Regions from separate parts of the Viridibacillus sp. FSL R5-0888 genome, predicted to be linked through region 2. Evidence: riboswitches for the same ligand, from Rfam matches in the RefSeq annotation. Region 2 holds a riboswitch; each other region holds the start of a gene.
What was found. Region 2 has a riboswitch for S-adenosylmethionine ahead of MKY02_RS11310 (cyclase family protein). Riboswitches for the same ligand answer to the same signal wherever they lie in the genome.
Positions count from the first base shown of each region.

Region 1: another riboswitch for S-adenosylmethionine. It lies ahead of MKY02_RS14215 (methionine biosynthesis PLP-dependent protein); the one in region 2 lies ahead of MKY02_RS11310 (cyclase family protein).
Region 3: another riboswitch for S-adenosylmethionine. It lies ahead of MKY02_RS02550 (5-methyltetrahydropteroyltriglutamate--homocysteine S-methyltransferase); the one in region 2 lies ahead of MKY02_RS11310 (cyclase family protein).
Region 4: another riboswitch for S-adenosylmethionine. It lies ahead of MKY02_RS19535 (methionine ABC transporter ATP-binding protein); the one in region 2 lies ahead of MKY02_RS11310 (cyclase family protein).

Region 1 covers NZ_JBBPAU010000001.1:2,849,612-2,857,036, forward strand. The annotation lists gene MKY02_RS14205 (methyl-accepting chemotaxis protein) at 1-886, shown strand, start outside; gene MKY02_RS14210 (tetratricopeptide repeat protein) at 1,106-2,035, opposite strand; SAM riboswitch class I at 2,208-2,311, shown strand; gene MKY02_RS14215 (methionine biosynthesis PLP-dependent protein) at 2,383-3,513, shown strand; gene MKY02_RS14220 (aminotransferase class I/II-fold pyridoxal phosphate-dependent enzyme) at 3,509-4,687, shown strand; gene MKY02_RS14225 (YoaK family protein) at 4,985-5,674, shown strand; gene msrB (peptide-methionine (R)-S-oxide reductase MsrB) at 5,852-6,277, opposite strand; gene msrA (peptide-methionine (S)-S-oxide reductase MsrA) at 6,274-6,798, opposite strand; gene MKY02_RS14240 (YpmS family protein) at 6,811-7,386, opposite strand; gene MKY02_RS14245 (GDSL-type esterase/lipase family protein) at 7,394-7,425, opposite strand, start outside.
Region 2 covers NZ_JBBPAU010000001.1:2,268,969-2,276,393, reverse strand. The annotation lists gene MKY02_RS11315 (ATP-binding cassette domain-containing protein) at 1-756, shown strand, start outside; SAM riboswitch class I at 1,232-1,327, shown strand; gene MKY02_RS11310 (cyclase family protein) at 1,406-2,143, shown strand; gene MKY02_RS11305 (GNAT family N-acetyltransferase) at 2,198-2,653, shown strand; gene MKY02_RS11300 (5-oxoprolinase subunit C family protein) at 2,797-3,792, opposite strand; gene pxpB (5-oxoprolinase subunit PxpB) at 3,789-4,514, opposite strand; gene MKY02_RS11290 (LamB/YcsF family protein) at 4,725-5,486, shown strand; gene MKY02_RS11285 (NRAMP family divalent metal transporter) at 5,501-6,721, shown strand; gene MKY02_RS11280 (putative hydro-lyase) at 6,744-7,425, shown strand, end outside.
Region 3 covers NZ_JBBPAU010000001.1:516,408-523,832, reverse strand. The annotation lists gene yhbH (sporulation protein YhbH) at 1-211, opposite strand, end outside; gene MKY02_RS02560 (PrkA family serine protein kinase) at 585-2,480, opposite strand; gene MKY02_RS02555 (L,D-transpeptidase family protein) at 2,780-3,274, shown strand; gene MKY02_RS02550 (5-methyltetrahydropteroyltriglutamate--homocysteine S-methyltransferase) at 3,340-4,461, opposite strand; SAM riboswitch class I at 4,571-4,671, opposite strand; gene MKY02_RS02545 (S1 domain-containing RNA-binding protein) at 4,911-5,339, opposite strand; gene MKY02_RS02540 (DJ-1/PfpI family protein) at 5,580-6,131, shown strand; gene MKY02_RS02535 (alpha/beta-type small acid-soluble spore protein) at 6,600-6,809, shown strand; gene MKY02_RS02530 (tRNA dihydrouridine synthase) at 7,164-7,425, opposite strand, start outside.
Region 4 covers NZ_JBBPAU010000001.1:3,940,142-3,947,566, reverse strand. The annotation lists gene MKY02_RS19540 (carbon-nitrogen family hydrolase) at 1-659, shown strand, start outside; SAM riboswitch class I at 739-844, shown strand; gene MKY02_RS19535 (methionine ABC transporter ATP-binding protein) at 963-1,976, shown strand; gene MKY02_RS19530 (methionine ABC transporter permease) at 1,966-2,637, shown strand; gene MKY02_RS19525 (MetQ/NlpA family ABC transporter substrate-binding protein) at 2,653-3,471, shown strand; gene MKY02_RS19520 (Y-family DNA polymerase) at 4,049-5,305, shown strand; gene MKY02_RS19515 (YolD-like family protein) at 5,591-5,932, shown strand; gene MKY02_RS19510 (RDD family protein) at 6,340-6,786, shown strand; gene MKY02_RS19505 (hypothetical protein) at 7,066-7,425, opposite strand, start outside.

The sequences.
Region 1 (7,425 bases), 580 kb from region 2:
CAGTGGCCAACAATTAATGGCTTCAGCAGATGAAAATTCGAATATTATTCAATCAATTGCTGATTCAACAGGCGAAATCGCTGAAGGTAGCGAACAAACAATGCTACGGATGAATAACGCAGTTCAAAAGATGAATTTATTAGAAGAGGCGGCTCGTTATTTAAGTACAGATGCAGAACATGTGAAAACAGCAACAGATCAGATGAAAGTCGCTGCTGAGCTTGGTGGAAAAACTGTCGAACAGTCATCAAATGTTATGATGTTAATAGAAGAAACTATGGCCAATACGACAGAAACCGTTGAAGCACTTGGTAAGAAATCATCCGAAATTACTTCCATTATTCGTACAATTACTGAAATCTCGGAACAAACAAACTTACTTGCCCTTAATGCAGCCATTGAAGCTGCCAGAGCTGGTGAGCATGGTAAAGGATTCGCTGTCGTTGCAAATGAGGTTCGAAAGTTAGCAGAGCAATCTCAAAAAGCAGCACGTGAAGTAACCGGGATTGTTTCGTCAATTCAATCAGAAGTACAAGCTATTGTCTCACAAAACCATGATGGTGTACAAAACGTCATACGCGGTGTTGAAGTGACAAATGAAACAAATGCTTCCTTAGATAAAATTATTAAACAAACAAACGAAACTGTAGCCATTATTAACAAAATGGTAGTTCAAATTGAGCAAACTTTAAGCTATAGCCAAGAAGTGGCTGTATCCTTTATAGAAGTAAATCAAATTGCTGAAAATACAGCTATGAGTACAGAGCGTTCAGCAGCTTCTGCAGAAGAAGGCTCTGCTTCAATGCAAGAAATTACAGCATCAGCGATTGAACTATCTCATCAGGCAGATGAGTTACGAAAAGTGGTTGGGGAATTCAAAGTATAACTTTTCCACTAAATGACTTGCAAACTCTAATGAGATTGCAAGTTTTTTTATTTCCCACTATTGATTTCGCTTTATAAAAATTTACTAAGTTCATACTATATCCCTCCTACCCTACACCTTTTCAAGACAACCTTTTATAGTAATATTAATGAATACACTTCAGTTATAGGCTCTATATAAACAAAAATGGCCAGAGATATTATCATTTCTCTCGGCCACTTACATATTTACATATTCATCATACGTTTTATTACCATGTACTTTGCATCCGTAAAGATAACATTGAGAAACATAATATGGCTCGAAGAAAATTTTAGGACGGTAGCCATTCAAAATACGACCAATCAGTGTATTATATTTTTCATTTGTATGTTGCAAGTCCATAATGGTTTCTTCAATATTCCCCTCTATGAATTCTCCATCCATCGCCCTTACTTTGCTTTCTACAATTTCATCAGTCGTTTCTGTCTTCATCTGGTCTATAATATCTGCGGTTTCTTCTACTCTACCTAATTGAATGAGTGAGTAGACATAATGTTCTACCCATTCATATGATCTAACTATTTCTCTCCATCCCATTTCAAATAACGGGATTGCTTCATCAAAATAGTTGATTTGAGCAAAAAGTTCAGCCACGTTTACTCCACCCATATAATTTTCATCATTTTCATTAACTTTTCTCAGTGTTTTAAGTACAGAATCGTGATCATCTAACTGTAAGTATGAAACCATTTCCGCATATTTCAAAAAATCGCCATCAGTTGCGGACTTTTTATAATGTTCTGCTGCCTTTTCAAAATTGTTCATATTAAAATATGCTGCTGCTAAGTTCGCATGGACTACTTCAGTATCTTTCATTTTTAATGCATATTCTAAAATCCTGATGGCTGAAATGTATTTTTCCATTCGCAAATAAATTTCACCTAGTAAAGCAAAAGGAAAATAATGCTTTGGCTGTTTTTCAATTGCTTCAGCTAAAAGGGGTAAAGTTTTATAATATTCTTCTGTGTCTCTTATATAAAAACATGCTAAGTTATGGAGCGATTGTATATCTCTCTTTTCCATTACTGCTTGCTCTAGCATCATTTGAGCTTCTTCAAATTTAAATTCTAGTAATAACTGATTAACAGCTATGTCATTTAAATTCATCTTGTCACCTTCCAATTCAACTATGCAATAATAGCATATTCATATAAAAATTGTACCACTTATAGAAATTTATAAACTTTTCAAATTAGATTTGCTTCATAATAAGGTTGATATTATCATATTCACATGGTAAAATTTCATTATTATTAACTTTCAAACAATTGAATATATTTACTTATCAAGAGAGATGGAGGGACTTGGCCCGTCGATATCTCAGCAACCACCCTAAATGCGGCAAGGTGCTAATTCCAGTAGACGTAGTCTTGTAGATAAGGAGATTGACTTCATATTTTGAAGGCCCTCTTCCTTAGAGGGCCTTTTACTTTTTTATAAAGGATGATGACATGATGACAAACAAAAACATTGCGACACAATTAGTTCAGCTGGGAAATCATACCGATTCCAAAACAGGTGCTGTGAACACACCAATCTATCTTTCTACCGCCTATACTCATGATGGGCTTGGCCAATCAACTGGTTATGACTATACACGTACAAAAAATCCAACACGTACCGTTTTAGAAGAAGGTTTTGCTAAATTAGAATCTGGAGACGCTGGCTTCGCCTGTAGTAGCGGGATGGCAGCTGTTCAATTAGTTCTATCCCTATTTAAATCGGGTGACGAAATTATTTTACCTGAGGATATCTACGGTGGTACATACCGTTTACTCGGTCAATACCAAGAACAATATGCAATCAAATCTCATTATGCAAAATTCTCTTCTGTATCAGAGGTTGAAGGTTTAATAAATGAAAATACACGTGCTATTTTCATTGAAACACCAACCAATCCATTAATGCAGGAGTTTGATATTGAACTTTATGCTAAGCTTGCAAGAAAGCATAGTTTATTATTAATTGTTGATAATACTTTCTTAACACCTTACTATCAACGCCCAATCGAGCTAGGTGCGGATATTGTTATACATAGTGCAACTAAATACATCGGTGGTCATAATGATGTTCTAGCGGGTCTTGTTGTAAGTAAGGGTAAAGAGCTTAGCGAAAAACTATTCACAAACCATAATGCTGCAGGTGCAACGCTTGCTCCAATTGACTCATGGTTACTGCTACGTGGATTAAAAACATTACACCTTCGCATGAAACAACATACTGAAAATGCTAAGCACATCGCGGCTTATTTAGAACAAGAACCTTTAGTAAAAGACGTTCTGTTTGCTGGTAAAGGTGGAATGATTTCCTTCCGTTTACAAAAAGGTGAATGGGTTGGTAAGTTTTTAGAAAACTTGAAGTTAATCGTCTTCGCTGAAAGCCTGGGTGGTGTTGAAAGCTTTATCACATATCCTACTACACAAACACATGCGGATATTCCTGAAGCAGAACGAATTGCTCGCGGTGTTGATGACTCCTTACTTCGTTTCTCAGTTGGTATTGAGGAAGCAGAAGATTTAATCGCGGATTTACAACAAGTTTTTTCTATCTTAGAAAAAGAGGTGTCATCATATGAGTTCAATTAATGAAAACATTGAAACAAGTTTAATCACTGCTTCTACTCGCGGTGATTACGAGCAAAAAACAGGTGCAGTTAATGTTCCAATATATTTATCATCTACTTTTGATCAAGAGCATTTCGATTCGTTTGGTCCATATGATTATAGTCGCTCTGGTAATCCAACTCGTGATGCATTAGAGAAAACGATTGCTGAACTTGAAGGAGGGGCACGCGGATTTGCATTCTCTTCCGGTATTGCGGCCATCGCGTCTGCATTTATGATATTAGAAGCTGGCGACCATATTGTTGTGACATCTGAAGTGTACGGTGGAACATACCGTTTTGTGACACAAGTGTTAACGAAATTTGGCGTTGAGCATACATTTGCTGACTTCTCTGATTTAACATCAGTAGAAGCGGCTATACGTCCAAATACAAAGGTGTTATATATAGAAACTCCAGCTAACCCGCTTCTAGGTATTACAGATATTGAAGGGGTTGTAGCTATTGCAAAGGCAAATGGTGCTCTAACATTTTTAGATAACACATTTATGACACCTTTATACCAACGTCCATTAGACCTTGGTGTAGATGTAGTGTTACACAGTGCCACTAAGTTTTTAGGAGGACATAGCGATATTATTGCAGGGCTTGCGGTAACAAAGGACGTAGAGCTTGGTAACCGAATCTACTTCATGCAAAACTCATTCGGTGCCATTTTAGGCGCACAAGACTCCTTCTCATTAATTCAAGGTATTAAAACGTTAAATGCACGTTTAACACAATCGACAGCATCCGCATCAAAACTTGCAAATTATTTAGAAGCTCACGAATTAGTAGAAGAAGTTCATTTCCCTGGCTTGAAATCGCATCCAGGTCATGACATCCATGCAAAACAGGCAAAAAGTGCTGGAGCTGTATTGTCATTTAAATTACCTAATCGCGAAATCACTAAAGCGTTTGTTGAACATGTTCAAATTCCGATTTTCGCAGTTAGTCTTGGTGGCGTAGAATCAATTCTCTCATATCCAGCCACAATGAGTCACGCAGCTATTCCTAAAGAGGAACGCGAAAAACGTGGTATTACAGACGGTCTTTTACGCTTCTCTGTAGGCCTTGAAAATATCGACGATTTAATTGCTGATTTTGAGCAAGCATTTGTAAAAGCGAAAGAACTTACTGTTGTAGGCAATAAATAGATGATTGTATGAGTCGCTCCACTAACTTGGTGGAGCGTTTTTTTCTATTTAAATGCAGTTTATTCATTACAGTAATTCCAAAATTCAGCTATAGTTTCATCAGAAAAAGCTTCCTATTGAAAAACTTAGATCGTCTGCAATGGTACTCAGCAGTTAAATCGAAAATATTTCTGAAACAGAATAAATGAAAATTGTGAGGTAAAGCTATAATTATTCATGCGACTTTTCTTTTACAAAAAAAGAAAACGAATTTTCATATTGGGAAAACAGGACATCTTTGATAAGGAGATAAACCAAATGGGAAATAAAACGAAAAACTTACTCGCTTTATCACCTAATTCATTGATTATGGGCATGATATTAGCTTTAGTTGGAGGATTTTTAGATGCTTATACGTATATTACGAGGGACGCAGTGTTTGCGACGGCACAAACAGGGAATATGGTATTATTTGCGGTGAGAGCTGCAAGTACGGAATATAACGGTGCCATTCTTAATATACCGCCCTTTTTGGCTTTTATAGCTGGAGTCTTGGTAGCAGAATATATAAAAGATAAACATACTAGCCACAAACGAGCTGTTTTACTTTTGGAATTCGCGATTTTATTTATAGTCGGATGGTTACCTACTAGTGTGCCAAATATGCTTATCACCATGTGCATTGCGTTTGTGTCTTCCTTACAAATTGCCACCTTCAACAAACTGGAAAAATGGAGTTACAATTCAACCATAACAACAGGGAATCTAAGAACCGCAGCTCAAGCTTCTTATGCTGCATTCGTGAAACATGATTCAGAATCGATGCGGAAATTTAATGATTTTACTGCTATTATTCTTTCCTTTATAAGTGGTGCTTTAATTGGGACCTTCTTTAGTACGTATCTAGGAAAAACTTCCATCTGGATAGCAGCTGGAATTATACTGATCACCGTAATCTTATATCATAAAAGCAATGAAAATTCAAAAGAACCTCTAGAGAACTATTGACGCACGAATAAATACTTAATAAATTTACATCCCGATCTTCCAATGAGCATAACAACCATAATATTGTTTGTCGCTCTCTTTATATTTAATTCAGTAGTAAACTACACTTTGTAGTCTATTCTCTGAGTTCTACACAAAAAAAGGCAACCCACAAAATGTGGATTGCCTTTTTCATTTTCAATCAAAATATTTTAAATATTCACCATAGCCTTCTTCTTGTAATTTATCTTTAGGTATAAATTTCAAGGCAGCAGAGTTAATACAATAACGTAACCCTGTTGGCTGAGGACCATCTGGGAAAACATGTCCTAAATGTGAATCAGCTTCTCCACTACGCACTTCAGTGCGACGCATACCAAAGCTTGTATCGAAGTTTTCTTGTATACTAGCACCTTCCACCGGCTTGCTAAAGCTTGGCCATCCGCAACCTGCATTGAATTTGTCTTTTGAGTGAAATAAGGGTTCCCCAGATACGATATCAACGTATAGACCTTCTTCAAAATGACTATCATATTCGTTTTGGAATGGTGGCTCTGTCCCATGCTCTTGCGTGACATGATATTGCATCGGTGTTAATGTTTTCAACTTTTCTTCTTTGTTCATGATTTTGTCCCCCAATGCTGTTGTTGGAATGTAACTCGTCCTGAGCCAATTGAATAGCGCTCGTAATGTGCTGGATTCTTTTTGTAATAATGTTGATGATAAGTTTCTGCTGGGTAAAACGTTGTTGCTGGTAGAATTTGTACAGCGATTGGAGCTTTAAATTTACCTGATTCTTGTAATGCCTTTTTTGATGCTTCAGCTTTGTTACGCTGATCTTCATCATGGTAGAAAATGGCTGTCATATAAGACTGTCCACGGTCATAAAATTGACCACCAGCATCTGTTGGATCGATTAAAGTCCAGTAAAGATCAACTAACTTTTCATAAGAATAAATCGCTGGGTCAAAAGTAATTTGTACAGCTTCAAAATGTCCCGTTGTTTCACTACAAACTTCCTCATAAGTCGGATTTTCTGTATGTCCCCCAGTGTAACCAGATATGACGGACTCAATGCCCTCTTGCTGATCGAATGGTTTTACCATACACCAAAAGCATCCACCTGCAAATGTTGCTAATGCCATGTGCTACTCCTCCTATTCTTGAACGGGTACTGTTACTTCCAGTATAATCTTACCTTCTTTTAAATTAAATTCTTTTGCTTGCATGCGAGAACCTGAAAGTACTTCTATTTCTGTTAAACCCATATATACTTCCTCTTTGTTTGGACGAATAACCATCCAAGAAGGTAAATCTACTGAGTCATTTAATAATTTCAATGCCGTGCTTGGAGGGATATTCAACATTCCAACTTCTACATTTGTTTGTTTTAATATAAGATTGCCTTCTTCATCAATTGTTGGATCAAATTTCATCGTAATAGGCAGCTCCATACCAAAAACACTAAGCTCACTTACTAAAGACACTTCTTCATTGATGTACATATGTACAGGGATGGATTTAGCTTTCATCGCGTCCTGAATGTACTTGTTTGCAATGGCTTCAAAATCCGCTGGTGTTGTTTGAACTGATAGTTTACTACCTTCAGGCATTGCTGTTGTTTCTGGTATTGGCGCATCAGTTGCCGGTTTCGTAATGAACACAAACAATCCAATCATTACTGATAACATTAATGCAGTTAAAAAGAAAAAAGCTATTTTCCACTTATTCACCGTCACATCACTCCTTGAAGTCCATTTCCCCGTTGGTTA
Region 2 (7,425 bases):
AACCATCATAAAAAGCTAAAATTTGACGACACGGATATTCGAAAGATTATTCAGCAGCCTATTGATCAAGTGTTGAAAACAGTTGGTAAGTTACAGATACTAGAAAAACTAAAAGCTATCGTCGGTGGTGATATGACTTTGACTGAAGATGTCTCCTTATTACCTAGGGGAACACAGGTTGCTTTGAAAATGTTTGAACTGGAGCAGGGAAGCTTTGCCCATTATGAAATGGTTTTACAAAATGTACTACCTTTTTGGGGCAGTATTAGCGGCAATATCGAATCCATCAGCATGAATAATCGGATCACCATCTGTGATTTTGAAAATATTACCGAAACGAGAGAAACGATCATTGATAAGTATTTCACCAATGGTAAATATAAAAAGCTTACCTATGTCTATGAAGCGTTTGGTTACAAAAAAATTGTCACTCAAATTAATAAGATTAAAAAAAGTCATCAATGTCCTTTCTGTAAAGGGAAGAAAGTAATTTCTGAAGATGGACTACATGATGGTGTGTATAAATTATCAGTACCATGTGTTAGTTGTTATGAAAGTGGCATCAATGATGAAGGGCGTAAGGAAATCGTAGATGGCATAGACGTGCAAACATGGTTAACTGGCAAAGTAAGTGATGTTGTTGCTGAAAGTCCAAATCTTGAGGCTGTAGCTCATATTCCAATTTTCAATCGTATTCGTGAGTTGAATAAGCGAGAGATGATGGGGATATATCAATTCCTTGAGCAAAATAATTAAATTAAATATAAAAAATGTGATATTTAAGTAAAGATTAGCTGTCACGCAATGAAGAAAACTCATTTGCAATAAAAAATTGCAAATGAGTTTTTATGCTATTCAGAAGAGGGATTGTTGGATTAAAATTGTCAACCTGGTTAGACAAAAGATTGGAGATTGGTTATGGACCCATGCATACTTGATTACAAACAACCATGAAGATTTGCAAGAGGAATTCATTAACTCCGATGTAAAGATAGTTCGTTCATTAAGTAATATAGAATACAACAATAAAGAATATGTGAATGAAGATATAGATGCTAGATGGATAGTATTTGGTATCAAACGAGGCTAGAATCGTATCTGATGCCTTTAATTTAGAAGAAAAAGTTATCATAATTGATTATAAGAGTCATATATTATAAAGAATTTTCTAAAATTTTCATTGACAATAGATTTCTAAAGTTGTAAATTAAGAATCAACAAAATAACTTTTTTCTTATCCAGAGAGGTGGAGGGACTGGCCCTATGAAATCTCAGCAACGGACGATGTACCGTGCTAATTCCAGAAGCGTATGCTTGAAGATAAGAAGAGCGCATGGACGTATCGCCAACCTCTTCTTATCAAGGAGAGGTTTTTTTGTTTTAAAAAAATGATGAGGTGATGGATATGTCAACAGAATTAATCAATGCACTACAAACGTTAAAGGAAAAGAAATGGATTGATTTAACACATACTTTTGGAGCAGAAACACCACGTTTCAACGCATTTAAAGGGTTAGAAAAAACAACTCTATTTTCACATGATGATGGCTTTTTTGCTCAGAATTTTGCATTTGCTGGACAGTATGGAACACATTTAGATGCACCTATTCACTTTGTTCGTGATGCTCGTTATTTAGAAGAATTAGATTTAAAAGAGCTTGCATTGCCACTTGTTGTAATAGATCATTCTAAAGATGCAGCAGAAAATCATGATTTCACCATTGCAGTTGAAGATATTTTGAAATTTGAGGCCGAACACGGAGAAATTGAGGCAGGTACATTTGTTGCTCTTCGTACGGATTGGAGCAAACGTTGGCCTGATGTTGAAGCATTTAATAACTTTGATGCAGATGGAAATCCACATGCACCAGGATGGTCAGTAGATGCACTTAAGTTCTTGTTTGAAGAGCGTCATATCAAAGCAGTAGGGCATGAAACTTTTGATACGGATTCTAGCATTTTATACCGTCAAAACAATGCATTACTAGGTGAACTATATGTATTGGAACAAGATACATATCAAGTAGAGTTGCTTACTAATCTAGACCAGCTACCTGCAAAAGGGGCTGTCATCTTTAACATCGTTCCTAAACCTGAGAAGGCTTCTGGCTTCCCAGTTCGATCATTTGCTATTCTGCCTTAAATATTCATCTAAAAAATACTAGCAAATGAATAATTGAAACTGAAGGTGAACTCTTTGGATATTAAAATTGATGATTTATCAAGAGATGAAGTTAAAGCGTTGTTGGAGGAGCATCTTCAAGGTATGGCACTAAATTCTCCACCAGAAAGTATACATGCGTTAACTATCGAGGAATTGAAAAAAACAGAAATTACTTTCTGGAGTGCATGGGAAGGCGGTGCATTAATTGGTTGCGGAGCACTAAAAGAACTGGATGCACACCATGGTGAAATAAAATCCATGCGTACTTCTTCATTATACTTACGGAGAGGCGTTGCAGGGCGTATGCTTGAGCATATTATTGAAGAGGCTAGGCACCGCAATTATAAGCGTTTAAGTTTAGAAACAGGTTCAATGGAGGCTTTTGAACCCGCAAAGAAGCTGTATTTGAAAAATGGGTTTCAATATTGTAGGCCATTTTCTAATTACATTGAGGATCCGAATAGTGTATTTATGACATTAGAGTTATAAGTATATTGATTAATCATTCTATTAACAAAAAGATTAAATAAAAAACAATAAGAGCATGTTTTGAATAATCTTCATTCAAAACATGCTTTTTCTTTTTGTTCTTCTATATTTTAGTTGGACAATACAAGGCACTCTTTTTAATATTAAGAAAGCTTTGCAGAACAGCGAATAGCAGCAGCAATGGTTTTTATTTTTTGCTCATTTGCTATTAATGCTTGTTGAGCTTCTTCTAATGTTACTAGTTCGAAATGAATTTTAGCACCTGTTTGTAACTGTGCAAGGCTAGCTAAATCAGCAGTAATGACTTGAACCATTTTCGGGTAACCACCAGTTGTTTGGCGATCAGCCATTAAAATAATCGGTTTACCACTAGGTGGGATTTGAACGGTACCAAACGTAACAGCCTCTGATAATAATTCGAATTTCTCTGTCAAAGATAATGCTGGTCCCTCAAAGCGGTACCCCATACGATCAGCCTCTGTAGAAAGCGTGTAGGAGTTGTTTGTTAAGCACTGCTGACTTTCGGTGGTAAAACTATCCCACTCAGTACTAGGCATCACTCGTATTGTTTGTTGTTGATTTAATGAGATTAATTCGTTGTAATTTACAGACCACGAAGCAGGACCTACTAGTTGTATTGCATATTGATGTATTTCTTTATTTTTTTTAGTATAAGGTCCGATTATTACTTCATCCTGCTTTTGTAATGCTCTGCCTTCAAATCCGCCCATGCCCGCCTTTAAATATGTACTTTTACTATTCATTACAGTAGGAACTTGAATACCGCCAGCAAAGCTTACATAAGCACGACAACCTTTGTGGGCTCTTTTAAACTTTAATACGTCTCCTTTTTTCACAATAAATGGACGCCAAAGTGGTGTTGGTTCGTTATTAATCGTTGCAGTTAAATCTCCACCTGTAAGTGCAATTAGGTGGTCATCATTAAATTGTAATACAGTCCCAAATAATGAAACCTCAATTACGGCTTCACTTTCTAGGTTACCTACAAGAATATTCGCAATTCTTAATGAATAAGCATCCATAGCTCCACTAACGATGACTCCATATTTTTGTGACCCGAATCTCCCTAAATCTTGGATGGTAGTTAATAAACCAGGTTTAACGATTGTAACTGTCATGATCTTGTCTCCTTCAATTGTTTGTATTCTTTTTCTGATATTGGTTTAAAGCGAATACAATCACCTGCTTGTAAAAGAGAAGGAGGTGTTTCATTTGGTAAAAATAAATCGAGTGGTGTACGACCGATAATTTGCCAGCCACCAGGTGTTTCAAATGGATAAATTCCCGTTTGTTTACCTGCAATCCCAACCGAAAGTGCGGGAATGGCAAGTCTAGGTGTTTCTTTTCGAGGTGTTGCTATAGCTTCATTCATGCCTCCCATAAAAGCAAAGCCAGGTGCAAAACCAAGCATATAAACAAGACACTCATTCGCACTATGTAATTGAATGACTTCATCAGTCGTTAAGCCATTGATTTTGGCTACATATTCTAAATCTGGGCCGTATTCACCACCATAGACAACGGGAATGTCAACTACTCTTTGCGTGTGTTGTTTAACTGTTGTCATTTGAGTGATCAGTTGTTGCACATACTGACATACAAAGCTATATGATGTTACATTTCCATTAACCTTAAAAAGAGTGTAAGGATTGTAGTAGATTGTAATATTTGTATATGCTGGAACAGCTTCAATAAAACCTTCAAATGGCTGTTCCTCAAGCAATGATGCTAAATTTTGTAAGATAGTACAGTTCGATGGATCAATCGTATTTCCGATTTGAACCATCACTGCTGAATCTCCTAAAGGTTTAAATTTCACATGTTTAAATTCTTCTCCCATAGTGTACAACCCCTCATTTTGCGTTTTAAACATTATAATCATATAGATACATAAAGGTAAATGACAAGTAAGATATTTACATTTGATAATTCACTATAGTGAGAAAGTTCAAAAATAAATGTTTTCAGAATAATGATTTAGTGATAATATAAATTTTGTGTTAGAAAAACTGACATTAAATTGATTTTGAATTAGTAAGGGGCTGAGAAAATGTTTCGTGTAGACTTGAATTGCGATTTAGGAGAAAGTTATGGTCAATACAAACTAGGGGAACAAGAAGAGATTTTAAATTATATTACTTCAGCTAATGTAGCATGTGGTTTCCATGCCGGAGACCCAACAGTGATGAGGGAAACTGTTAAAATGGCTATTGCAAAAGGGGTAAAAATTGGTGCTCATCCTGGATTACCAGATTTAAATGGCTTTGGACGTCGCCCAATGCAAATTACTCCTCAAGAAGGCTATGACATGGTCGTATATCAAATTGGTGCACTACAAGGGTTTTTATCTACTTGTGGAGAGAAAATGCAGCACGTAAAACCTCACGGAGCTTTATATAATATGGCTGCGAAAGACCAGGCATTATCTGAGGCTATAGCACAAGCTGTCTATGATGTCTCACCTGAACTTGTGTTATTTGGATTAGCTGGAAGTGAGTTAACGAAGGCAGGAGAAAAACTTGGTCTCCAAACAGCTCATGAAGTATTTTCTGACCGTACATATCAAGCGGATGGATCACTTACTTCACGTACACAATCAGATGCTTTAGTAACAGACGAAGAACAATCTGTAAATCAAGTCGTAACGATGGTCAAAGAAGGCTATATTGAGTCTCAACAACAAACGAAAGTATTATTGCGAGCGGACACTGTTTGTATCCATGGGGATGGAGTACATGCTCTTGCATTTGCAAAATATATTCGAAACACATTGGAGAAAAACAACATCAACGTTCAAGCATTTCACGTATAAAAAGGGGTTTTCATATGACAAAGGTTAACTTAGATCAAGGGCAAGGGAGAAAGAAAGTAGGACGCAGCGTCTTATTAGGAGCTGCTTTCCTTATGGCAACATCAGCGATTGGACCAGGGTTTTTAACACAAACGACGGTCTTTACACAACAATTAGGTGCTAGTTTTGCCTTTGTTATTTTAGTTTCACTTATTTTAGATGTCTTCGCTCAAATGAATGTTTGGCGTATCATCGCAGTATCAGGTATGCGTGGTCAAGAGATTGCCAACAAAGTACTTCCTGGTTTAGGTATGGTATTAGCCATCATGATTGTTATTGGTGGTCTAGCATTTAATATTGGTAACGTTGCAGGAGCTGGTCTAGGATTAAATGCTATGCTCGGCTTAGATCCGATTACGGGTGCAGTAATAAGTGCAATTTTTGCAATTTTCATTTTCCTTGTAAAAGAGGCAGGTAAAGCGATGGATAAGGTTGCACAAGCAGCTGGCTTTATCATGATTTTACTAATGATGTACGTTGCTTTTACAACATCGCCTCCAGTTGGTGATGCATTAGCTAATACATTTACACCTGAAAAACTGGATATTTTATCAATCGTAACTTTAGTTGGAGGAACAGTTGGCGGTTACATTGTATTCGCCGGTGGCCACCGCTTACTTGATGCAGGTGTTAAAGGTATAGAATCTTTACCAGATGTAACAAAGAGTTCTGTAACGGGTATTGCTGCTACAGGTATTATGCGTGTAGCTCTGTTTTTAGCAGTATTAGGTGTTGTACACCAAGGTTTAGCAATTGACCCTGCTAACCCACCGGCTTCTGTCTTTAAATTAGCTGCAGGTGAAATCGGTTATCGTATGTTTGGTGTTATTATGTGGGCTGCAGCTATTACTTCTGTAGTAGGTGCTGCATATACATCAGTATCATTTATTCGTTCATTCCATCCATTAATTGAAAAATATCATAACTGGGTAATTATCGCCTTTATCGTTGTATCAACTATCACATTTGCATTCGTTGGTAAACCTGTGAAAATTCTAGTTTTAGTAGGAGCAATCAATGCAATAATCTTACCGCTTGCACTTGGTACGTTATTGATCGCAGCATATAAAAAAGATGTTGTTGGTAATTATAAGCATCCGATGTGGTTAACCATCCCTGGTATTTTTGTTGTAGTTGTTATGGCTGTACTTAGCGTTCGTACACTTATTATCGAATTACCAAAACTATTTAGCTAGTGAAAAAGAAAGGGGAATTGTGATGACACAATACGATACGATGACTCCAGATGCTATTCGAGCATTAATTCGAAATGGTGAATTGACTGGACCAACAGCAGGTATGGCTAAAGGCTATACGCAAGCAAACTTAGTGATTTTAAAGAAAGAGTATGCTTATGATTTCTTATTATTCTGTCAACGCAATCCAAAATCTTGTCCACTAGTAGATGTATCCGATATTGGGTCGTATACACCTAACTCTATTGCATCTGATGCAGATATTCGCAAAGATATTCCGAGATATCGAATATATCGTGATGGTGTTTTTACTGAAGAAGTAACCGATGTTACAGATTATTGGGAAGATGATATGGTATGTTTCCTACTAGGATGTAGCTTCACTTTTGAAACACCACTTCTTGCAAGTGGTATTCCAGTAAGACATATAGAAGAAGGCTGTAATGTACCTATGTATAAAACGAATATCCCATGTGAAAAAGCAGGTATTTTCGAAGGCCCAATGGTTGTTAGTATGCGTCCTATGAAACATGCCGATGTAATCCGAGCTGTACAAATTACTTCTCGCTTTCCAGATGTTCATGGCGCACCGATTCATATCGGAGATCCAAGCCGAATTGGGATTACAGATGTAAATACTCCTGATTTTGGAGATGCTGTAACGATCAAAGAAGATGAGGTTCCGGTATTTTGGGCTTGTGGTG
Region 3 (7,425 bases), 1.8 Mb from region 2:
TTTTATATTCATCTAGAGATCGTATAGGAATTTTAATAACCTCACGACCATTTGACATAACAATACTTTCTTCGCTTATTAAATCTGGTAAATTATTTTTAATTGCATCTTTTACTTTTTCCATGTGGCGTTGTTGATCTTGGTACCCTTTGCGATGGAGGGACCAATTTTCCTGAGAGATGACAAAGCGCTTATCCTGGTTTTCGCTCATTTTTATCCTCACCCATCTATAAAATCAAATTCGCCTAAGACTATTAGCAACCGACTTTACATCATAATCAAAAGACCGTTATTTCTTGATATTGCATTATTAAGTACGGCTCCCTGTAAGTTTTACTTCTTATATGAAACCCCTTAAAATTGAAAGGCACTTTTCTTATAATATGTTAGTTTTTAGAATTGTTTAACTTCTTTTTGTAAAAAAAAAAGAGTGCCCTAAAGTTTATCTGGACACCCCTTATTTAAAAAGAAAAGATAATATACGTTTTGTAATAGCTGTCTAGAAGAATGCGCCATGCTCCCTTCAAATCGCTAAAGGGCATCCGTCCAGCTCTTTTCGGGGTAACTAGACGCTTTTCTTAACTTTAACGATTCAGTAAGCTGCCTACATATTGCAATAATTCATTTGCTGAAGTTGAATTATATCCATGTTCATCTATAAGCCTTGCAACAACTTCGTTAATCTTTTTAAGCTGAGATTCGTCAGGCATTTTTGAGGACGTTGTAATTTTCACAACATCTTTTAAATCAGCAAACAGTTTCTTTTGAATTGCTTCACGTAATCTTTCATGAGAATGATATTCGAATCTCTTTCCATTTCTTGCATAAGCCGAAATACGAATCAAAATTTCTTCTCGGAATCCCCTCTTCGCATTCTCCGAAATTCCTATTTGTTCTTCTATGGATCGCATTAGTTTTTCATCTGGATTCATTTCTTCTCCTGTAAGGAAATCTCGAATTTTATTTTTATTACAGTATGCTTCAACATTATCGAGGTAATTGTTCATTAGCGTTTTTGCAGATTCTTCATACGAATAAACAAATGCTTTTTGAACTTCATTCTTAGCAATATCATCGTATTCTCTTCTTGCAACTGCAATATAATTTATAAATTTTTCCCTATCTTCTTGGGAAATCGAGGCATGTTGGTCAAGCCCATCTTTAAGCGAGCGTAAAACATCTAATGCATTAATAGATGGCACTTCTTTTCGAATAATGGCAGATGAAATTCGATTTATTATATAACGAGGATCGATACCATTCATGCCCTCATTTGGATATTCTTTTTTCAATTCCTCTACATCAATTGAGTTATATCCTTCTACACTTTCCCCATCGTACATACGCATCTTTTTCACAAGATCAATACTTTGCTTTTTAGGTGTTTCTAACCTAGTTAAAACAGAAAAGATTGCAGCTACTTTTAATGCATGAGGGGCAATATGAACATGCGCCATATCACTTTCATTAATCATTTTCTCGTAAATTCGCTCTTCCTGACTTACTTTTAAATTATAAGGAATAGGCATCACAATAATTCTTGAGTGAAGTGCCTCGTTCTTTTTATTTGAAATAAAAGATCGGTATTCAGTTTCGTTCGTATGAGCAACAATTAACTCGTCAGCACTTATTAATGCAAATCTGCCTGCTTTAAAATTGCCTTCTTGTGTTAATGACAATAAGTTCCACAAAAACTTTTCATCTAATTTAAGCATTTCCTGAAACTCCATCATGCCACGGTTTGCTTTGTTAAGTTCTCCGTCAAAACGGTAAGCACGTGGATCTGATTCAGAACCAAATTCCGCAATCGTTGAAAAATCAATACTACCAGTTAAATCAGCAATGTCCTGTGATTTTGGATCAGAAGGTGTAAATGTCCCAATCCCCACACGTTTATCTTCTGAAAATGTAATCCGTTCAATCATGACATTTTCAATAAGGCCATCATATTCTTTTTCGAGTCTCATCGTGTTTAAAGGAGATAAATTACCCTCTATGCGCAAACCATACTCTTCATAAAAATCTTTACGCAAATGGTGAGGAATAAGGTGGAGTGGGTCTTCATGCATCGGACATCCTTTTATTGCGTATACCGCTCCTTCATCTGTTCGTGAATATTGCTCAAGCCCTCGTTTTAGCAATGTCACAATTGTAGATTTCCCTCCACTCACGGGTCCCATTAATAATAAAATCCGCTTGCGAACATCTAATCTTCTTGCTGCAGGATGAAAGTATTCCTCTACCAATCTTTCAATTGCCGATTCGAGCCCGAAAATTTCTTGTCCAAAAAAGTTAAATAATTTTTGCCCATCTCTTTCTTCTAATCCAGAGCTTTTAATCATATTGTACACACGTGAATGGGCTGTTTGAGCAACTTCCGGCCTTTCCTTTACAATGTTTAAGTAATCCGCAAACGAGCCTTCCCATTTCAGTCTGTTTTCTTCTTCACGATAAACTTTAAACTTACTTAAAATGTCTATAGCCTTCCCTCCATTCTTAGCCTGATTTATAACATAGTATGAAATTAGAGAAATAATGATACCCAATAATGAGTCATTGTTGAGGATTCTTCTTTGAGGAAATCTTGAAGTAGCTCATGGAGCATGCATTCAACTGGTTAAAGTGTCATTAATCCTACTAAAGACCAATTTTATAGTTGTCAGCAGTTTTACCTTTTCTGCCATTCCTTCTAAAAAAATTGTGAATGTCAATATGTCATTATGAAACTCCCTATATAACAAACATATAATGTACTGTAACAACTTCGGAGGTGATTACACTGATTCATACGGTTAAACCAGGTGAAACACTGTTTCAACTTTCTAGAGATTATCGCACACCGCTATCCGCAATTATAAGCGCGAACCCATCTATCAATCCAAATGTACTTTATATTGGCCAACCTATTGTTATTCCAGGTTTTCCTGATCCTAATACAATTCCATATCAAATTGATGTTTCACTCAACAATCGTTGGCTTAGATTATATAAAGATGGTATTTTACAAAAGCAATATCCTATTGCGGTTGGAAAAATGTTAACCAATACACCTGTAGGAAATTTTATTATCATTAATAAAGCACCTAACCCAGGAGGCCCATTTGGAACAATGTGGATGAGCTTATCAAAAGATACGTATGGAATTCACGGCACAAATGATCCAAGCTCAATCGGTAAGGCCGTATCTCACGGCTGTATTCGTATGCATAATGAGGATGTAGAAGAGTTAGCAAGTATTATTCCAATAGGAACTCCGGTTTTTATACATCCATAATGGTAAATAGGACTACCCACAATAGTCTGATAGCTGACTTTTGTAGATAGTCCTTATTTTAAAATCTATTTATTCCAAACGTCTTTAGCGATACGTACAACATGACGTAATTTTTCCCATTGCTGTTCTTCAGTTAATAGATTGCCTTCTTCAGTAGAGGCAAAACCACATTGTGGACTTAAACAAAGTTGATCGATATTCACATATTTCGTTGCTTCTTCGATTCTTCCTTTAATTTCATCTTCATCTTCGAGTTCAGAAGTCTTGGAAGTAATCAATCCCAAAACGACATGTTGATCTTTAATGAATCGTAATGGATTAAAATCTCCTGATCGTTCATTATCAAATTCTAAGAAAAAGGCATCCACATTCACACGTGAGAATAGTTCTTTTGCGATCGGCTCATACGCACCTTGATATAACCATGATGATTTAAAATTCCCTCGACAAATATGGATCGTAACCGTCATATCTTCCGGTTTATTTGCTACTGCTTCAACAGTAATATCAGCAAACTTTTTTACTAATTCATCTGGATCAAATCCCTGCTCTTTTATCTTATCTCGGAAAACATCACTGAACAAAGCTCCCCAGCTTGTATCATCTAATTGTAAGTAGCGGCACCCTGCTTCATAAAAAGCTTGAATCGCATCTTGATATACTTTACTAATATCTTTAGCTACCTCATCGAGTGAAGCATATGTAGGATTGCTTAAATACGGTTCGCTTCCAACTACACCCGAGTAAAAAATCATATTAGGTCCTGGGATTGTAATTTTAGCAACATGCTCACCGGCAATACTTTTCAAATACTTAAAGTCTTCTAAAAATGGATGTTCTTTAGGGAACTTTAATTTCGAATCGACCATGTATGCCTCCGCTTTTTTCATCGCTCCATTAAAAGCACCCGAAAGGTCTATTTCATAAACACGAATCCCTTCAATCGCTCTGATAAAGTCTAAATGCCACCATCTTCTTCTAAATTCACCATCTGTTACAGCAGATAGACCAACTTCTTTTTGTTTTTCAACAAGCTTAGCAATTTCTATATCCTCAACTAATCGTAATTCTTCTTTAGTGATCTGACCTTGTTGATATTGTGCTCTTGCATCTTTAAGTACTTGTGGGCGAAGAAAGCTCCCTACATGGTCTGCTCGAAATGGTGCTTTAGTTACTGTATTAGTCAAATTAGACAACCCCTCTGAAGTTAAATTTGTATTTTTTATTGAGCTTTTCGAGGTACAAAAAAACCCCTTCTTAAAAGAAAGAAGAGATTGGCTTCATGGCTATTTACTCTTCTTATCTTCAAGCGTTACGCTTCTGGAATTAGCACAGTGCAAAAAAAGTCTGTTGCTGAGATATCAAAGGGCCAGTCCCTCCATCTCTCTAAATAAGAAAGTTACATATTTAATTACTAGTTAACAATCTACATGTATATCCATAGAATGTCAATAATCAGAACTATTTACCTGTTCAATTCAAGTTTTATCTTATTAAATATTTATTAATTCGTAGATTTGATATCGATCATATACTTTATTTAATTCTAATGACTAAAGTAGTGTCTGTGACTATGGTCCATAAAATTAAAGAAACGCACATCTTAAAAGATGTGCGTTTCTTCTGCTATCTATAATTATCCTCTTCGTCCGCCTCTTCCACCACGTTTAGACTCGGTGCTGCGTTTTAGAGTAGATAAGTTATCTTCACTTGATTTTAAGAATTTAGCCATCTTATCTTCAAAGGTTTCCTTCGGTTGGAAATTGCCTCGTGGACGACTATCTTTCTGGCGATATGGACGCTTCGTATATGAAGACGTATTTTCAACAGGTTTATCAATCGCTTTTTTAATGGATAAGGCAATTTTTCCTTCTTTTTCGCTTAGGACCTTAACTTCTACTTGATCCCCAACTTTCAGATGGTCATTAATATCTTTTACGTAAGCTTCTGCAACTTCACTAATGTGCACAAGTCCTGTGACCTTATCTGGCAACTCAACAAACGCACCAAAATTTGTGATTCCTGTAACCTTACCTTGTACCTTGCTACCAATTTCTACTGACAATCCATTTCCTCCTAATAAATACTATACTTTATTATATCAAATTTAATTTTTGGCGCCAGTATTCCGCTATATTTTTTAATATCAACAATATTTCCAATTTAATACTAATAACTTAAATAGTATCCGTGACTGGCACAATTAGATTTTTTAAAAAAATCTATCGTAATAGAGGGAATTGATAATATATTCAGAATATACAAGTGAAGGCGAAAGACCATTTTTGAGAGGAGGAAATGAGTAATGTCAAAGAAAGTATTATTGTTAGCTGGAGATGCCGTTGAGGCTTTGGAGATTTATTATCCTTATTATCGTTGTCTTGAAGAGGGCTATGATGTGCAAATAGCTGCTCCATCGAAGAAAAACTTACAGACGGTCGTTCATGATTTTATTGGTTGGGATACTTATACAGAGAGTAAAGGATACTTAATTGAATCTCATTTGGCGTTTGAGGATGTACATCCTGAAGAGTATGATGGATTGATTATCCCTGGAGGTAGAGCTCCTGAATACATTCGATTAAATGAAAATGTTCCAAAAATCGTTGCTCATTTCTTTGAGGCAAATAAACCTGTTGCAGCAATTTGCCACGCTAGTCTCATTTTAACAACTGTTTCTCAATACTTAATAGGTCGCGAATTAACGGCTTATATCGCATGTAAACCAGATGTAGAAGCTGCGGGTGCAACTTATATTGAAGATCCTCTCCATGTTCAAGGAAACCTCATTTCCGGACATGCTTGGCCTGATCTACCCGGATTTATGAGGGAATTCATTAAACAACTGAATCAATAAGGTTTGTTAATAAAAGATAGACAAAAGAACGTATCCATATATCCTAAAGTATTTTGGATACGTTTCTTTATAACTACTGATTCACTTCCTCATAAACCTCATTCATAAACAGTAAGCATTTGAAATTAGTATAAATTAAAATGTAGATCAGTTTTAATCTGTAATTCAATTGGATATTCTACACTCTAAGCTACTAAATTCCCCACACTTATTCTGCCTGCATTATTATTTCTCCGTTTGTTTCACAGAATAACCTTTTTGTAATTACTATATTTTTATTTCAAAAATACTATTTACAATCCCTTTCATTAAAAGCTACATTAAAAAATTTTTTTTAAGACAATCCAATGAGGCTTTTCTGTCGCTATTGCAGCCTAAAAATATTTGTAGGATGAACTTTTCACCTCTTAACTAAATGTATTAAAAACAAATCTTTGTCCATTCTAATATCACAAGGAGGTGAAAGTTATGGCTTCAAATAACCGAAGTTCAAATAAACTTGAAGTACCTGGTGTTCAACAAGCGATTGATCAAATGAAATATGAAATTGCTCAAGAGTTTGGTGTACAACTTGGAGGAGAGGCTTCTTCTCGTGCAAACGGTTCAGTTGGTGGAGAAATTACTAAACGATTAGTTCAAATGGCTGAAAACCAAGTAAAAGGAAATTCCGGGAAATAAAAATCCAAAGTAAGAAGGTAGAGTTATTATGCTCTACCTTTTTACTTTGGATTTAAAAACTTTAATTTAAATAATCACAGTCTAATCGAATTCTTCTAATTGGAATTCGTTCTTAAATGATTATAGTAACTTCTACCACATACTGCTTCAGAATGTACAGAGTGTATGTGGCAACACAAGGGTGCTGGTAGGTTTATTCCATTCTTAAGACCTTTTTCTTTCAGAAAACAGACTTTATCAAAATAAAAGGTGCGGCCGCAAAGGAACTTGAAACTAAATAAAATAAGTACACATGAGTTGATGTGATTCATTTTTTCTCTAACTTTTTAAGAGTTTCATCATTTCACTGTCCCGTCAACATTCTTTTCCAAAGTTATCAAGCAATGCACGCACTTCATCTGTTGATTTCGTGTTCATCAATTGATTTCTTAATTCAGCAGCTCCAGGGAATCCTTTGACATAAATTTTAAAAAAGCGATGAAGCCCTGTCATTGATCGTGGTAGTACTTCCGCATATTGATCTTGAAGATCAAGCTGCAGTCTTAAAAGATCAAGATACTCTTTACTGCTATGCTCTTTTGGCTCTTTTTCAAAAGCAAAAGGATTTTTAAAAATA
Region 4 (7,425 bases), 1.7 Mb from region 2:
ATTCTAGCTATGCTTTAGAGAAATTAGAAGACCTTGCAGATCCGAACGGGGAACGCACAAAGAATTTTCTACAAAAGCTTTCAGAAGAATTACAAATTCATATTGTTGGTGGCTCGGTATCAACGAAAAAAGATGGTAAATTCTATAATACGATGTACGTATATAACAACAAAGGGGAGCTTGTCAGCGAATATGATAAAGCGCATCTTTTCCGTCTAATGGACGAGCATTTGTATTTATCAGCTGGCGATAAGCAAAATAACTTTGAACTGGGTGATATTCCAGCAGCTGGTGTTATCTGCTACGATATTCGTTTTCCAGAGTGGTTACGTCTTCATGCATTGAACGGAGCGAAAGTAATTTTCGTTTCTGCACAATGGCCAACGCCACGTATTGATCATTGGAAAACGTTATTACAAGCACGTGCAATTGAAAGCCAGTGTTTTGTTATTGCAGTAAATAGAATTAGCCATAAAAAACAAAATTTCAACGGTCAATCGATGGTTATTGAACCTTGGGGTGAAGTGTTATGGACTGGTGGAGAAGATGAAGAAATGGCGATTATCGATGTCGATTTCTCTATAGTGGATGAAATTCGCCAACGAATCCCGGTATATGATGATCGTCGTCCTGAATTATATAAAGATATTTTGAAATAATTCAAAGTTTCAAAAAAGTGTTTGACATCTACATTATTTCACAGTAATATTTAGTTCATAACTTACAAACGAATATTGAATTTTATCTAGAGAGACCGAGGGATAGGCCCTATGACGTCCGGCAACCCCCTGCCAAAGGGAAGGTGCCAATTCCTACAGAATGAGTACATTCTGGAAGATAAATCGCCAATTTACACTTACGATGCTTCTTTCAGATAACCGAAAGAAGCGTTTTTTAATACAGCAAATTCCAAGTATTTCTATAGAAGTTACATAATTTAAACAGATTTGAGGGGATACAATATGCTCGAGATTCAGAATCTTACAAAAGTATATAAAACCAAGAAGGGTACGGTAACGGGTGTAGACAACGTATCGTTGACAATCGATGAAGGTGAAGTTTTCGGTATTGTTGGCTATTCTGGCGCAGGAAAAAGCTCGCTTCTACGTTGTATCAATTTATTAGAGCGACCAACAAGTGGCAGTATCGTAGTAAATGGTCAAGATTTAACAAAATTAAAAGGTGAACAACTTCGTAAAGCGCGTTTGAAAATCGGAATGATATTCCAACATTTTTACTTAATCAGTCAAAAAACGGTTGGCGAAAATATTGAATTTGCTTTAAAAGCAGCGGCTACACCACCGAAGCTGATTAATGCTCGTGTAAAAGAATTGCTTGAAATGGTAGGTTTATCTGAGAAAATAGACGTTTACCCAGCACAATTAAGTGGTGGTCAAAAGCAACGTGTCGGCATTGCCCGCGCACTTGCAAATAATCCATCCGTACTACTTTGTGATGAAGCGACATCAGCACTTGACCCAAAAACAACGGTTTCCATTTTACGCTTACTAAAAAAGATCAATCGTGAGCTAAATATTACAATCATCCTTATCACGCACGAAATGGATGTTGTGAAAGAAATTTGTGATCGAATGGTTATTATGCAAGAAGGAAGAGTCATTGAAGAAGGGGCAGTTTACGACGTTTTTGCAAATCCGGTTGAGCCATTAACACAAGAATTTATTAGCAGCGTTGTATCATTTGAACTGCCACCAACGATTCTTAAAGGTGTGACAGGGGAAATTGTGAAAGTACTATTCAAAGGAGATGTAGCTGGAGAGGGCGTCATTTCAGATATGATTCAAAACTTTGAAGTACGTGGTAATTTCTTGCACGGCACAATTGAATATATTCAAGAAAAACCTCTTGGCATTTTCTTAATGGAGCTACAAGGTCAACCGGATAATGTAGGGAGAGCTATTTCTTATATGGAAGGACGCGGTGCGTTTGTGGAGGTGATTAACAATGCTATTTGATTTCGAGCACTTTATTAGTATGCTTCCAGACATTTGGAAAGCATTTGGTGAAACGTTACTGATGATTGGTATTTCACTTAGCATTTCACTAATTATTGGTTTACCACTTGGAATTATACTATTTGTTACAAGCAAAGGTTTATTTTTACGTAATCGTTTTTTTAACGGAATTTTAGGGTTTATCGTCAATCTAGTTCGTTCCGTTCCGTATATCATTCTATTAGTAGCGTTGTTCCCGCTAACAAAAATACTGGTTGGAGATACAATTGGTCCCGTAGCGGCAAGTGTTTCATTATCTGTAGCAGCCATTCCGTTCTTTGCGAGACTTGTAGAAACGTCTATGCGTGAAGTTGATAAAGGTGTCATCGAGGCATCAATAGCTGTCGGTGCAACACCGTGGATGATTATACGAGATGTGCTATTACCTGAAGCGAAATCGGGTATTATCCAAGGTGTGACAATGACGATTATTAGTTTAGTCGCATATTCCGCAATGGCTGGTATTGTCGGCGGCGGTGGAATTGGCGACCTAGCTATTCGCTTTGGTTACTACCGCTATGACAACACAATTATGATTGCGACAGTTGTCATTTTAATTGTTATTGTCCAAATTATTCAACTTTCAGGCGATGCCATTTCAAAAGCAATTGATAAACGATAAAGGGGAGATTTGAAAATGAAAAAGTTTTTACTAGCAGCGTTATTATTCGTATTAGCAACAGTTTTAGTTGCATGTGGTAACAAAGATGAAAGCAAACCAAAAGATTCAAAAGACATTAAAATTGGCGCAACTGCAGGGCCGTATAGTGACATGTTAAATAAAGCAATCATCCCGCAATTAGAGAAAAAAGGGTATAAAGTAAAAACAGTTGAATTCAGTGACTACGTACAACCAAACAAAGCATTAGATTCTGGTGATATTGATGCAAACCTTTTCCAACATTCAATTTATCTTGAAAACTTTAATGAACAAAATAAAATGAAATTAACTGGTCTAATTAACGTACCAACTGCACCAATGGGCTTCTTTGCAAAAGATTTTAAATCAATTGATGGTATTAAAGACGGCGCAAAAGTAGCAATTGCTAATGATCCATCAAATGCGGCACGTACATTATTAGCGTTACAAGAACAAGGTCTTATCAAAATTGACCCGAACATCGAAGAACTAAAAGCATCTGAAAAAGACGTTGTTGAAAATCCTAAAAACTTAGTGTTCCAACCAATAGAAGCGGCGGGGCTGCCTCGTGCAATCGATAGCGCTGACCTTGTTGGTGTCCCAGGAAACTTTGCACTTGCGGCGGGACTGAATCTACAAGATGCACTCTTCTTAGAAAACATGCCTGATAAATTCCGTAATGTTATTGCGGTTAAGGAAGAAAACAAAGATTCACAACTAGCAAAAGATATACTAGAAATCGTTAAATCGGAAGAATTTGAAAAAATCATCGATGAAGAATTTAAAGGTTTCGGCAAACCTGACTGGATGAAGTAAATGTTGAAGCGGTCCGCCTAGACTCGACAAGCGCTGGAACCTTCGAATTGAAAACGTACTTTCAGTTTTCAACCGAGAAGGTGGAAGTGACCTCGAGAGTCTGACCGCTGAAGCTGGATATCTCGAGTAAATGTTGAAGCGGTCCGCCTAGACTCGACAAGCGCTGGAACCTTCGAATTGAAAACGTACTTTCAGTTTTCAACCGAGAAGGTGGAAGTGACCTCGAGAGTCTGACCGCTGAAGCTGGATATCTCGAGTAAATGCTGAAGCGGTCCCCTAGACTCGACAAGCGCTGGAACCTTCGAATTGAAAACGTACTTTCAGTTTTCAACCGAGAAGGTGGAAGTGATCTCGAGAGTCTGACTGCTGAAGCTGGATATCTCGAGTAAATGTTTCGAGCATTTTTCTAAAGAGACTACTGCACACTTTTAAGTGTGCAGTAGTCTCTTTTTATTATGAAGTCCTCCTGGTAAAACTTATACTCACTACTCATTCACAATACCTGATATTCCCACTTGCCATCTCACTCATCTCAATTTAAAATAAGAACAAACGTTCTCTATTGGAGGATAGGTGTATGTACGAAAACATGCCAAGGCGATCAATTATGTGTATCGATATGCGTTGCTTCTATGCGAGTTGTATTGCAACATTGGAGCATTTAGATGTGATGAAAACGCCGATTGCGGTAGTTGGTAACTTCAATCAAAAGGGAAGTATCGTGCTAGCGGCATCGCCGATGATGAAAAAACGTTTCCAAGTAAAAACGGGCACACGCCTCTATGAAATTCCGAAGCATCCGGATATTCGCCTATTTGAACCTAAAATGGACTTCTTCATCCGCGTTTCAATGGAAATTACACGCTTACTCAACAGTTATGTCCCAAAGGAAGCTATCCATATTTATAGTGTTGACGAAAGTTTCGTTGATTTAACAGGAACAGAAAAATTATGGGGACCAGTTGAACAAACCGCGAAGAAGATACAACGAGATATTTACAATCAGTTTGGAATTCCAAGTGCCGTCGGCATGGGGCCTAATATGTTGTTATCAAAGCTAGCGCTTGATTTAGAAGCGAAAAAAACGGGCTTTGCTAAATGGGTATATGAAGATGTGGAAGAAAAGTTATGGCCTACATCACCACTCTCTAAGATGTGGGGTATTGGGTGTCGGACAGAACGCACGCTTAATCATATGGGGATTTTTTCAGTAGGAGATTTAGCGAAAGCAGATTTAAAAACACTAGAAGCTCGTTTTGGTATTATGGGTAATCAGCTTTATCATCATGCGTGGGGAATTGATCTTTCTGAGCTCGGTTCACCGATAATTGAAGGGCAAATCAGTTATGGTAAAGGACAAATTTTAATGCGCGATTATAACAAAAAAGAAGAAGTGCTTGCAGTTGTTTTAGAGATGTGTGAAGACATCGCAAGGCGTGCGCGTGAAGCATTTAAAGTAGGGCGTACCATTTCACTAGGACTCTCCTACAGTAAAAATGCATTTGGTGGAGGCTTCCATCGTTCACGCACAATCGATGAGCCAACAAATGAAACGATGAAAATTTATCAGGTCTGCCAGCAGTTGCTTGATGAACACTATATAGAAGATAGACCGGTACGCCAGCTGACGATTAGTATTACAAAGCTTGAATCTGAACGTTCAATGCAGCTTAGTTTGTTCGATACTGACCGCTTTCGTCGTCGTAAGCTCGGAGCTACCATGGATCAACTACGCTCTCGTTACGGCCCTACTGCACTTTTACGTGCGGTCTCTTATACAGAAGCTGGCACCGCTGTCTCACGTTCAAAATTATTAGGAGGTCACAAAAAATAAAGTAATGTATATTTATTCAATATCCATTTAATTGATATACACTATTTGAATAATAGTTGTATAACACGGCAGGGTGGTAATGTCTTGCGGACATGTGGATAACTAAGTGTTAGTTGCAAATAGGTCTAGTTATGCACAACTTATGCACTAAATACACAGGTTGAAGCAGTTCGCATAAAAAGACTGACGTAATATTGAATGCGAAGAAATTAATTTAAAGTATGTTTTAGTATGTTCTTTTATATCATGTCATACAAAATATAATGGAAAAGCAGGTGTTTTAAGATGATTCGTGACAGAGGTAATGTTAAATGGGTTTCGATGATGTTACCAGAACATGTGCAGCAAATTAGAGTGTGGAAACATGAATCAGAAGAAGAATTACCGAATGAATTGACTGAATGGGAATTAGAAGAACTGCAACAGGTTATTCAACTCGCGTATGACCAAAAGTTAATTGTTACGCTTAAAATTATGGTTGATCATAATTTAAGTCACTATACAGGTATTATTACGGATCTTAAGGCATCCACTCGTGAGCTATCATTAGAAATGGATACAATCATTCGGCGTATACCATTGGATGCTGTTTATAGAGCGCAATTAGAAAATAACTATTGTGATTAATCTTTAAAATAAAAATCAATTACATTAGATGGCCCCTATACCAATGTATAGAGGTCTTTATTGTTATATAAAAAACAATGAAATCAATAATGTTTTCTGAAAATCACTTTTCGTGACAATTACGACAATAATCGTTGCTGTGTAATATTGAACAGGGATAAACTACTATCACTCCTCACAGCGTTACAGGTGGGGCATTAATTCATCGAATGATTCTATTTTAGAGCTCGTATAAATCACCTAAATATAGAGTTATAATAGGTATTTTGTGCAACGAGGGGAATTAATTTATTACACTGAAATTTCACGTATTATCTATTGAAGAACAAATGCTCAAAATGCAAAGTTATGTATCATACACTAATGATGACGACGTAAATTAATAGAAGGGAAAGGAGAAAGTAGAAGTGAACTATGGAGGGTTTTGGATCCGTTTCTTAGCGTCAATTATTGATGCTGCTGTGGTGGCTGTGGCAACAGCGCTAATTGGGGGCGTTTTAAAAGTTCCAAAAGGGGTCATATCTGAAATGATATTTGGTGATGAACTATATCTAACAACTTACCCTTTATATAGCTGGATTCTCATTATCGTAGGTATATTATATTTCATCGGACTACCGGCAACGCCATGGAGAGGTACCGTCGGGAAAAAAGTGCTAGGCATAGAAATTGTTGATAAGAACGGTGATACAATCTCTATTTTCCGAAGCGTCATTCGGAATGTCGCTCGAATCTTTAGTGGACTTCTCCTCGGACTTGGTTACATAATCGCCGCATTCCACCCGCAAAAGCGTGCCTTGCATGATTTGGTTGCAAACACTTATGTGATTGATGCTAGGAAGATTGATAAATAATACAACAGAAGATTTACTACTAGTTGGTGAAAAGTGGTGTGGGATTGAGTGACTTTATAAAATTGTTAGGCAGGTAAACGTAAGAGCTAGCTGATTTGAAATCTTAAAGTCGTGAGAAAAAGATAAAGTTTATACTAATTAATGAGGTAATCTTAACTAAAATAAATGAATTTTTAAAGTAATGTATAAAACCCACCCGAAATGCCTAATACTATACCAACTCCCCATTGGAATGTAAAAATTCCATCCTTAAAAAACCACCCTCCCCCGGGTGGTTTTTTATTTTGCCTCTAATCTTGCCTTCATTTCTTTGAAAGAATAAAACAATAAATGTTTTTGTAATCCTCTTACTTTTGCGGTGGCTGCATGTGCTTCTTTTTCGAATGTCTGGAAATCATGCTGTTCATAGGCGATCAAACCCTCAATGGCGTGTGGCATCCATTCTTTTTTTAGGTTTGGGATGAGCGATTTTGCTGCCTCGAAGTTACCGAGTAAAGTTTCAATATGTGCGATAGTGTAGCTACGAATAGGTTCTTTTTGAAGTTGCTTCGCTTCTACTAAAGCAAGTTCGAAATCTTTGTCCAGAGTAGCTAGCAAAGAACGGTAGTTGTGTTGAACATCTTGTTTTTTATAACTGCT